One region of the Peribacillus sp. GL_122 genome, then DNA from elsewhere that is predicted to be linked to it. Evidence: riboswitches for the same ligand, from Rfam matches in the RefSeq annotation. Region 1 holds a riboswitch; each other region holds the start of a gene.
The links. Region 1 has a riboswitch for lysine ahead of AC3ISB_RS26000 (amino acid permease). Riboswitches for the same ligand answer to the same signal wherever they lie in the genome.
Positions count from the first base shown of each region.

Region 2: linked by a shared signal. The riboswitch ahead of AC3ISB_RS20065 (aspartate kinase) and the one ahead of AC3ISB_RS26000 (amino acid permease) in region 1 are both predicted to bind lysine.
Region 3: linked by a shared signal. The riboswitch ahead of dapA (4-hydroxy-tetrahydrodipicolinate synthase) and the one ahead of AC3ISB_RS26000 (amino acid permease) in region 1 are both predicted to bind lysine.

Region 1 covers NZ_CM174415.1:5,328,854-5,332,138, reverse strand. Annotated here, with positions in the region: gene AC3ISB_RS26005 (glycoside hydrolase family 13 protein) at 1-105, shown strand, start outside; gene AC3ISB_RS26000 (amino acid permease) at 145-1,596, opposite strand; lysine riboswitch at 1,693-1,878, opposite strand; gene AC3ISB_RS25995 (LacI family DNA-binding transcriptional regulator) at 2,131-3,093, opposite strand.
Region 2 covers NZ_CM174415.1:4,149,914-4,153,198, reverse strand. Annotated here, with positions in the region: gene uvrC (excinuclease ABC subunit UvrC) at 1-995, shown strand, start outside; lysine riboswitch at 1,057-1,233, shown strand; gene AC3ISB_RS20065 (aspartate kinase) at 1,322-2,554, shown strand; gene AC3ISB_RS20060 (YslB family protein) at 2,618-3,088, opposite strand.
Region 3 covers NZ_CM174415.1:3,234,908-3,238,192, forward strand. Annotated here, with positions in the region: gene AC3ISB_RS15505 (DUF2690 domain-containing protein) at 1-112, shown strand, start outside; gene AC3ISB_RS15510 (hypothetical protein) at 259-459, opposite strand; lysine riboswitch at 986-1,164, shown strand; gene dapA (4-hydroxy-tetrahydrodipicolinate synthase) at 1,299-2,195, shown strand; gene AC3ISB_RS15520 (Lrp/AsnC family transcriptional regulator) at 2,860-3,285, opposite strand, start outside.

The DNA.
Region 1 (3,285 bases):
GCATATTCAGCCACTAGGCTGATCGGCAATTATGATCAGGAGGAAGTAGGAATCTCCAGCAAACCTCTGCGTCCATATGAATGCCGTGTTTATCATTTGAAATGAAAAAAGGACCTGTTCTCCTTAGAACAGGTCCTTTGTGTATTATTTTGATTTAAGGTCACATTCCTCTAGGGGAATGATTTTCGTTTTATGCTTGATTTTATAGCCGAACCATAGGACGAAAAATAAAATTAAGCCAATGTAGGAAACAAACATTGAATTCCAGTCGATCCCATCGCTGCTGAAAGCTTGATAGCCTTGTCCGATGATAATGATAATACAAAGGACAAGTGCGAATATAGGCCCGAATGGGAAGCCTTTTGCCCGGAATGGTAAATCATTCATATCAAGGCCTTGAGCTGCGTAAGCTTTGCGGAACCGATAATGGGCAATCGCAATCCCGACCCAGGTGACGAATCCCGCCATGCCTGAAGCGTTCAATAACCAGATATAAACGACGCCATCACCGAAAAATGAAGCTAAGAATGCAACGCAGCCTACTAAAGAAGTCACGATAAGTGCATTCACGGGTACTCCTCTTTTATCTAACTTGCCTAGGAATTTCGGTGCTTTCCCATCACGTGCCAAGTCCCATAGCATACGGGTTGAAGCGTACATGCCAGAGTTACCGGCAGAGAGTACGGATGATAGAATGATCGCGTTCATGATGGATGCAGCAAATGCAAGGCCGGCCCGTTCAAATACAAGCGTGAATGGACTTACGGCAACATCTTCACTCAATAAACGTGAATCGGTAAACGGAATGATCATTCCAATTACAAAAATGGCAAGGATATAGAATAAGATGATGCGCCAGAAAACGGATCTGATCGCTTTTGGGATATTTTTTTCTGGATCCTCACTTTCACCAGCAGTCACTCCAAGCAATTCCGTTCCTTGGAATGAAAAGCCGGCAGCCATGAATACGCCCAGGATCGTGAAGAACCCTCCGTTAAAGGGACCTTCGCCCATTGTGAAATTGGAAAAACCAATTGGGTCTTTCCCACCCATGATTCCGAGAATGATCAGAACACCCGTGATCAAGAAAATGATGACTGTCACGACTTTGATCATGGCAAACCAGAACTCTGTTTCCCCGAAACCTTTAACTGACATGTAATTGATAAGAAACATAGTGATTAACGCAATGGCACTCCAGATAAATGAAGGGCTATCCGGGAACCAGAACTTCATAATTAAGACAACGGCAGCCAATTCAGCGGCAATGGTGATTGCCCAGTTATACCAGTAGTTCCAACCAATCGCAAAACCGAAAGACGGATCGACGAATTTGGATGCATAGACACGGAACGAACCGGCCACTGGCATGAACGCTGCCATTTCTGCAAGACTTGTCATTAAGTAATAAACCATGATGCCGATGACCGCGTATGCCACCAAAGCACCGCCGGGACCGGCTGAATGAATGGCCCCGCCACTTGCTAAAAATAAACCTGTTCCAATCGTTCCACCTAATGAAATCATCATTAAATGACGCGCTTTCAGGCTCCTTTTCAGTTCAGTAGGGCTTGATGGTGATTGTGAATTTGACAATTGATGTTACACTCCTTTTTATTGGAAGGGAACGAAAAATAAAAAAACAGCAGTCGAAAAAGATCGACGGCTGTTTATAATAAACCCGTTTATCCTTCCGAAGATAGCTCCCCACGCTTTTTTGAAAAAACGTGACAGTGGTGTTCCTGTTCGGTAACACCGCCAGCGAGAATATACATGGAATATACCCTAACTTCGGCAACTTATCCTTTCAAACGGAGTCTTGAATTTTCCAGAATCTCGTCCGTTTTACTTTTATAAGCTGCAGCCTCTAACTCATCGGTAAATGAGGAAGTATTCAATTTTCTAAAATCGTTGCGTCAGCTTGTAAGTGACGTCGGACGATAGTGCTCATGAAATTCATGCAATCGCAATAGATTGCTAGTAATTGAGTAAACTTTACTATATCAAAATTATAAAATAATCTCATGAATATCGCAATGATTATTTTGTGTGGTTATTTTTTCCTAGTTAATGAATGATGGGCAAGGAAGATTTTAAATGACGATATACCAAAATAAAGCAATGTGATAACTAAACGGTCCTCCTTTTTATAAGGGCGTAGTCCAGTTTTACATGTTTGACCACTTCAGGATTCTCAAATAGGTCCACTGCCATTTTCCCAATCCATTCCAGCGGTAAGGAAATGGTCGTGATGTCGAGCATTTCACTCAGGCTATCATTATTGAAACCGAGAATGGCCACATCTTCCGGGACCCTTATACCCGATTTCTTAGCGGTAAGAATGAAGCCTGCCGCCGTGTCATCATTCGTGATGATGATGGCTTCAGGTTTATCTATCATCGAATTCCATTCCTGAAACAATTGTTCACCGTCTTTGATGTGATAACTGCCTTCAAACAGCCATTCTTTATTGTTTATCAGTTGATGTTTACTCATGATATCGTTAAAGGCCTTTGTACGATGGGAACTATTTCTGCTCTTTTTACGGCCGAGGCTGTATCCGATTTTCTTATATCCTTTAGCAATCACGTACTCAAGGGCACAGGAGAAAGCTGCATAATGATCAATGCTGATGGATGAGAATTCAGCCTGGGCTGTATCTTCACATAAAATAATCGGTCCGTATTTTTGATAATCCAAAAGGATTTTCATTTCCGAAATCCTTGAACAAACGATAATGCCATCGAGCTGCTTCATTTGCAGCATATTAAAAGCCTCGATTTCTTTCTCTCTGTCATAGTTTGTTTGAAAGATGACGATATGACAGCCAATTGCATTTGCCTGTTTAGTGATTCCGTTAACGATTGCCCCGTAATATGGGTGATTGTTGAAGGGGATGATGATGCCGATAAGATTTGTTTTACCTTTTGAAAGATGAATGGCATTTATGTTTCTCGTATAATTCAAACGATCGATGGCTTCTAAGACGCTCTTTCTTTTATCGGGGCTTACATATGGATGATCATTCAATACACGGGACACTGTTGAGACAGATACACCGGCACATTGAGCTATTTCTTTAATATTTGTCATGGTATCACCGTTTTTTCTTTTTTTATATTGTACAGTATGAAACCCATTTCAGGGCAAGAGAACAGTGCGGGGCTGCTGAAGATTTCTCAAATAAGGTCTTGTTCTGGTATGGGTTTCATCCTTTAAGATTGTTTTAAGTCTTAGAGGAGGAGGAGATCATGATGTTCCAAACTTTAATCACCCTTTTTGTGC
Region 2 (3,285 bases), 1.2 Mb from region 1:
AGGTATTTTTTGTCCGGCAGGGTAAATTAATAGAAAGGGATGTTTCACTTTTTCCGGTCTACGATGAACCCGAACAGGAACTTCTCACATTCCTAGGTCAGTTTTACGAGATTACGAACCATTTTAAACCAAAGGAAATCTTGCTGCCTGAATCAGTGGATGCCGAAATGGCCGAAGGGCTGCTTGGGGTCAAAACGATTCATCCCAAAAGGGGAGCGAAAAAAGACATGCTTAATTTGGCGAATAAAAATGCCTCCATCGCCCTTCAGGAAAAATTCTCTTTGATTGAGAGGGATGAAGAAAGAACGATCAATGCTGTGGAAAACCTCGGGAACCAACTGGGTATCTACACCCCACATCGAATTGAAGCTTTCGATAACTCCAATATCCAGGGAAGTGACCCTGTTTCCGCTTTAGTCGTGTTCATTGATGGGAAGCCGGAAAAAAGAGAGTACCGAAAATATAAGATCAAGACGGTCCAGGGACCTGATGATTATGAATCGATGCGTGAAGTGGTCAGAAGAAGGTATTCACGAGTATTGAAAGAAGGGCTGCCGCTTCCGGACTTGATCATCATTGATGGCGGAAAGGGACATGTTGAAGCTGTTCGGGATATTTTGGAAAATGAATTGGGCCTTGATATTCCGCTTTCAGGCCTCATTAAGGATGAAAAGCATAGGACATCGCAATTGATGATCGGAAATCCTCTTGAAATCGTACCTCTTGATTCACGGAGCCAGGAATTTTACCTATTGCAAAGAATTCAGGATGAAGTGCATCGGTTCGCGATTACTTTTCATCGCCAGCTACGCGGGAAAAATGCGGTTCACTCCCAGCTTGATGATATTCCAGGAGTCGGGGAAAAACGAAGGAAGCAATTATTAAGGCATTTTGGATCATTGAAGAAAATCAAAGAGGCAACAGTCGAGGAAATCATGGAAGCTGGTATGCCAAAAGGGGTAGCCGAGGGAATCGTTAGAAAATTACAAGAATAATCTTGCTACCGATAAATCACTGTGCTATGATTAAAAGGAATTTTTAACTAGACAACTTAAAAGTGCTGATAGAGGTGCGGAATTCAAGAGTAAAAACCTGGAGAAGTATGAGCTTCCATGAAAGGTTTTGAAAGGGGATGACGCCGAAGGAAGACAAGACTCATACCTTGTTTTCCTGGTCCGACATTTAATAAATGGCGGATTGTCAGGGTTTATACCCTGGAGAGCTATCTCACTGTGTTTACAGTATTAGATATGTGATCACAGCAATGAGATATTTCTCATTGCTTTTTTTATTGCCTAAAAAGTAGAGAGGGTGCATGAGCATGGCATTAATCGTTCAAAAATTCGGCGGAACATCCGTCGGTAGCGTAGAAAAAATCAAAAATGTTGCCAATCGGGTAATCGAGGAAGCGGAGAATGGAAATGAGGTAGTCGTCGTTGTTTCAGCAATGGGAAAAACGACGGACCAATTGGTTTCCATGGCCCGTGATATTTCCGGAACCCCGAGCAAAAGGGAAATGGATATGCTATTGACTACTGGGGAACAGGTAACGATTTCCCTGTTAACGATGGCATTGATTGAAGAAGGACATGAAGCCATTTCGTATACTGGCTGGCAGGCTGGAATGCAAACGGAATCCGTTCATGGGAATGCCCGGATTTTAAACATCGATGCTTCAAGGATTCAAGCTCAGCTTCAAGAGAAGAAAATAGTGGTCGTGGCCGGTTTCCAGGGTAACGATGTAAATGGGGAAATCACTACCTTGGGGCGAGGCGGTTCCGATACGACGGCGGTTGCCATCGCTGCAGCGCTGAATGCGGATAGATGCGATATTTATACGGATGTAACGGGTGTTTTCACAACGGATCCACGCTACATAAAAGGCGCACGAAAACTCCAATCTATTTCTTACGATGAAATGCTGGAACTTGCCACCCTGGGGGCGGGCGTCCTTCATCCAAGGGCTGTCGAATATGCAAAAAATTATCAAATTCCGCTTGAAGTCCGTTCAAGCATGGAGAGAGAATCAGGAACAATCATTGAGGAGGAAGCAACTATGGAAGAAAACTTAATTGTACGCGGCATTGCTTTTGAAGACAGTATTACGAGGGTCACAATTTATGGTTTGCCCCAATCACTTGGTGCATTATCCACAATCTTCACGACACTTGCGAAAAACCGGATTAATGTGGACATCATCATTCAAAGCATGACCGCCGAGGATACGACCAATCTATCTTTTTCCACAAAAAGTGAAGATACGGAAGCGGCCTTGATCGTGCTGGAAAATAATAAAGAACGATTGGGATTCGACCGGGTCGAAACGGAGAGCGGGTTGGCCAAAGTGTCCATCGTCGGATCTGGTATGGTATCCAATCCCGGTGTGGCTGCCGAGATGTTTGAAGTGATGGCCAATACAGGCATCCAGGTGAAAATGGTCAGCACATCGGAAATTAAAGTTTCGACTGTCGTCAATGAAAAGGAAATGGTGAAGGCGGTTGAATCTCTTCATGAAGCATTTAAACTTGGTCAGCATGCAAATGTGCTAGCTTAAGTCTCAGGAGTCCAATAAAAAACAGACTTCCGGTAAAAAGGGTAAGTCTGTTTTAAGGGCTCATTAGATTGGATCTCTGGGATCCCATTGGATGGTGAATATCACTTTTTTTGCGCGGCGTTTGATTTCTTCCGTTGATTCGCTGAGGAATTTTTTTTGCAGTGAAAACTGCTCGGCAAGGAAACCGGCTTCAAGCTGGAAGTGACAATCAGGGTGTAAATCCAGGCGGCGGCTGATTATTTCACCCGTCAGGGATAATTCCATCTCGTGTTTCGTATACTTCAAGATTTCCAGATTGCCCCATCCAGCGCTTTGGAAAAATTCAATAACTTCCTGATCGCCATTCAATGGGAATTTTCTTGCTAATTGTTTACCTGCCCAATAGAGGATTTGATTAGAGTCTTTTCCGAGAATATCGTTCAATAGAACTTCTCTGATTAATTCGTACCCGAAAGCTGGAACTTTGAATTCTTCAGTTATAATTTCTTCAGTATGAATCTCTTCTTCTATCGCAGCAGCAATATTTTTTTTCATAATTTATCGCCTCTTTCTGTAAATCTATTATAAACGTATTTCTTTTGCAAATTATACTGTTTTTTATTTATTTAAATAACAATTGGAAAAAAATGAGAAATTATTCCGAGATATTAATAGATTAATTAATAATTTCTCCAAAATATATACTTGACAGATAAAAAATAGACAATTTAATCCAATAAAATCTATTCTGA
Region 3 (3,285 bases), 2.1 Mb from region 1:
CTGTTATACTGCACAATTATGGAATTTAGATCCGTATAATGCTTTGGCCAAAGCAGGTATTTATTCTTCAAGCGGGGCTCTCATTATTTCTGCGAACACTGGTCGTTATTAATGCAAACTTCCTGTTAACGACTTTTCTCGGTGGAATTGCGTTTTGGGCAACTTTCCTCCTTTTGCCTAATATGTACAGTCCATTTCGCAGTTCAATGCCTGATCAATTTTCTTTGTTAACAATCCCACGGATCTTAATGGATTTTATCATTCCAGCTCATGGATTTGGAACGACGTATGCTGTTTATACGTATTCGTTCCAATCCTGAATGGAATGGAAGCACCAAGTAGTTCAATAAGTTTAATCTTGTTGGCTACGGATTTATTTCCATTTTCAGCAACATACTCTCTGGTAAAATTGCCAGCTACAATGCTGTCGAACTCCTCCGGTTTTTTTCCCTCGTGCAAGCAATTGCTTCTGATCAGTTTTTATTGGACGAAAGATAATTTTATCTTTGGATAGGTTGTTAACATTAGCTTGATGTCATTAATGGCCATCCTTTTCAATTTTTTATGATAGTATAATTGAAGCAATGGAGTCCTCCTTACATTGAAGCGATCCGTTTTCTTGCTTCCCAAACGTCACGGATTTTCATATCTTTTCTTTCCTTTGTTAGTTTTATATTTATCATGTTGTCCTCCCCACCTTGATCATTATTCTAAGGATTCATAAGATAAATACTAATTATCTATAAGATATATCAATTGTAAAACTGACTATAAAAGAGTGAAACTTTTCATACAGTTTGTTTTATAAAACTATTAATGTTGAGATTACATAATACTAAAAAAGAAAAATCCAGCCCTTATACCGTATCCATTTTCATTGATTATCCATGTATTCTTAAAAAATATTTTAAATTGGCCTTGCAATAATAAGGATTCCTTGTTATATTACAGTCAATTAAATATTTTCTTACTTCATACTTTTTGAAGTGAGGATAGAGGAGCAAAGACCATTAGTACACACTTTGAGGAGAATGAGATCCTATGACTATTGTGGAAAGGGGAATTTGCCGAAGCGGAAAGAATCTCATGTTCTTGAAGCTGGTTCTGCTATTGAATAAATGCAGGACTGTCATATAGGAAACTATATGGAGGGCTATCTTATGCGCGGAAACATTTTTTTGATAAATATTGTTTCTACTGCAGCAGCGAATCCTCGTTGTTGCTTTTTTGCGTTTACTCCTGAATGGCCCAAACCACCTCTGAATTTTTTAAAAAATTATACAAAAGGGTGTGAAGTTATGAATTTTGGCCAAGTTTTAACCGCAATGGTTACCCCGTTTAATCATAATGATGAGGTTGATTTTAATGCTACGAGAACTTTAGTAGATTATTTAATTGCTAATGGTTCTGATGGATTAGTAATAGCTGGTACAACTGGAGAGTCTCCTACATTAACTGAAGAAGAGAAAGTCGATTTATTCAAAATTGTTGTAGAAGTTGTTGATGGAAGAGTTCCAGTCATAGCTGGAACTGGCTCAAATAACACGAAGGCTTCTATCAGCTTAACAAAACAAGCAGAGGCAGCAGGAGTCGACGGAATCATGCTCGTTACCCCATATTATAACAAGCCGTCTCAAGAAGGATTATTTCAGCACTTTAGTGCTATTGCCCATTCAACATCATTGCCGGTAATGCTTTATAATATCCCAGGACGAAGTGTTGTGAACATGTCAGTGGAGACGATTGTTAGCCTCTCAAAAATCAACAATATTGTGGCAGTAAAAGAAGCAAGTGGTGACTTAGATGCCATGGCACAAATCATAAGCAAGACAACTAGCGATTTTACATTGTACAGCGGCGATGATGGGTTAACACTACCGGTTTTAGCCATCGGTGGAACAGGCATTGTTTCGGTTGCTTCACACATAATTGGTAATGAAATGCAAGAAATGATCAATAGCTTTAAAAATGGTGATGTACATGGTGCTGCCACTGCACATCGTAACCTTCTTCCAATTATGAAGGCATTATTTGCTGCACCAAGCCCAGCACCGGTAAAATCAGCATTAAATATGCGGGGGTTAAATGTTGGAGGTGTCCGCTTACCATTGGTCCCTTTAAACTATGAAGAAAAAAGTGCACTACAAATAGCTCTTCAACCGAGTAACGCAGAAGCAATTTTGTTAAGTAATTAAACTTTATGTTTCATTAAGCGAGTCTTCAATACCGATTTTCTGATTAAAAATCATAATAAACGGGAGAAATTAAAAAAAGCAGTGCAACTCCGAAAGAAGTGTACTGCTTTTTAATCGATGCACGGCTCAGTGCTTAAACTAGTTGAGCATATAATGATTTTATAAGATTAAGGGCAAAAGGAGAATTTACATTTTCAAGAAAAATATATGGTGCATCAAGTAGGAATTGTAAATTTCAAATTTTCTATAGCAATGATTTTATCGGGGTATTTCTAGTGATGTTGATATGTAATTATTGAAAGACAGAGTCGTTCCTTATTATCCAATCTATAATCCTCCTTAACAAAATCAAAAGACGTTCAAAATTTTGAGCGAACATTATAGTTCAACTTAAAAATGGATTTATATCTACTCAAATAACTTGATAATGAATAAATAGCCTATGTTCTTTTTTAGCAAAGGCTATTTTTTTTGACAAGTTTTTTTATCCAACCCCTTTTTTCTCATGGCCTGAAGTTGCGGTCCTTCATTTTGATCCATGCTGCGGATTTGTATGTTTCCAAATTTAAGGACTTCATTTTTTTATTCCTTCTTCTACTTTTCTCTCTCTCGTTCTATCAAAAAACGTTCGTAAAAGTGTACTTTTACGAACGGGACTTTTTTTCTATATGGGTAAAACTGTTGAATATTTAATTTCTCTGAGAGCTAGGCTAGTTTGAATTCTTGTTATGCCTAGTTTATTTAGCTTTCTAATAAATATTTCTAATTCCTTCCGATCTTTGTTAGCCACTTTTAAAAGATAATCATACTCACCTGTTAAACAATGGCACTCTAATACTTCTGACATAGAAGCTAATGCCTTCTCCAAAACTTCCAGTTTTTCAGCTTGATGTATATTCGTACTCATAAAAATAAAACATAATAAATCAAAACCTAGCTTCTCCTGGTTTAAAATTGCTACTTGCCCATTAATAAATCCTTCATTTTCCAAACGTTTTATCCTTGAATGTATAGCTGGTGGAGATAACTTGACACGCTTTGCAAGCTCAGTATTGCTTAATTGTGCATCCTTTTGTAGTAAATCTAAAAT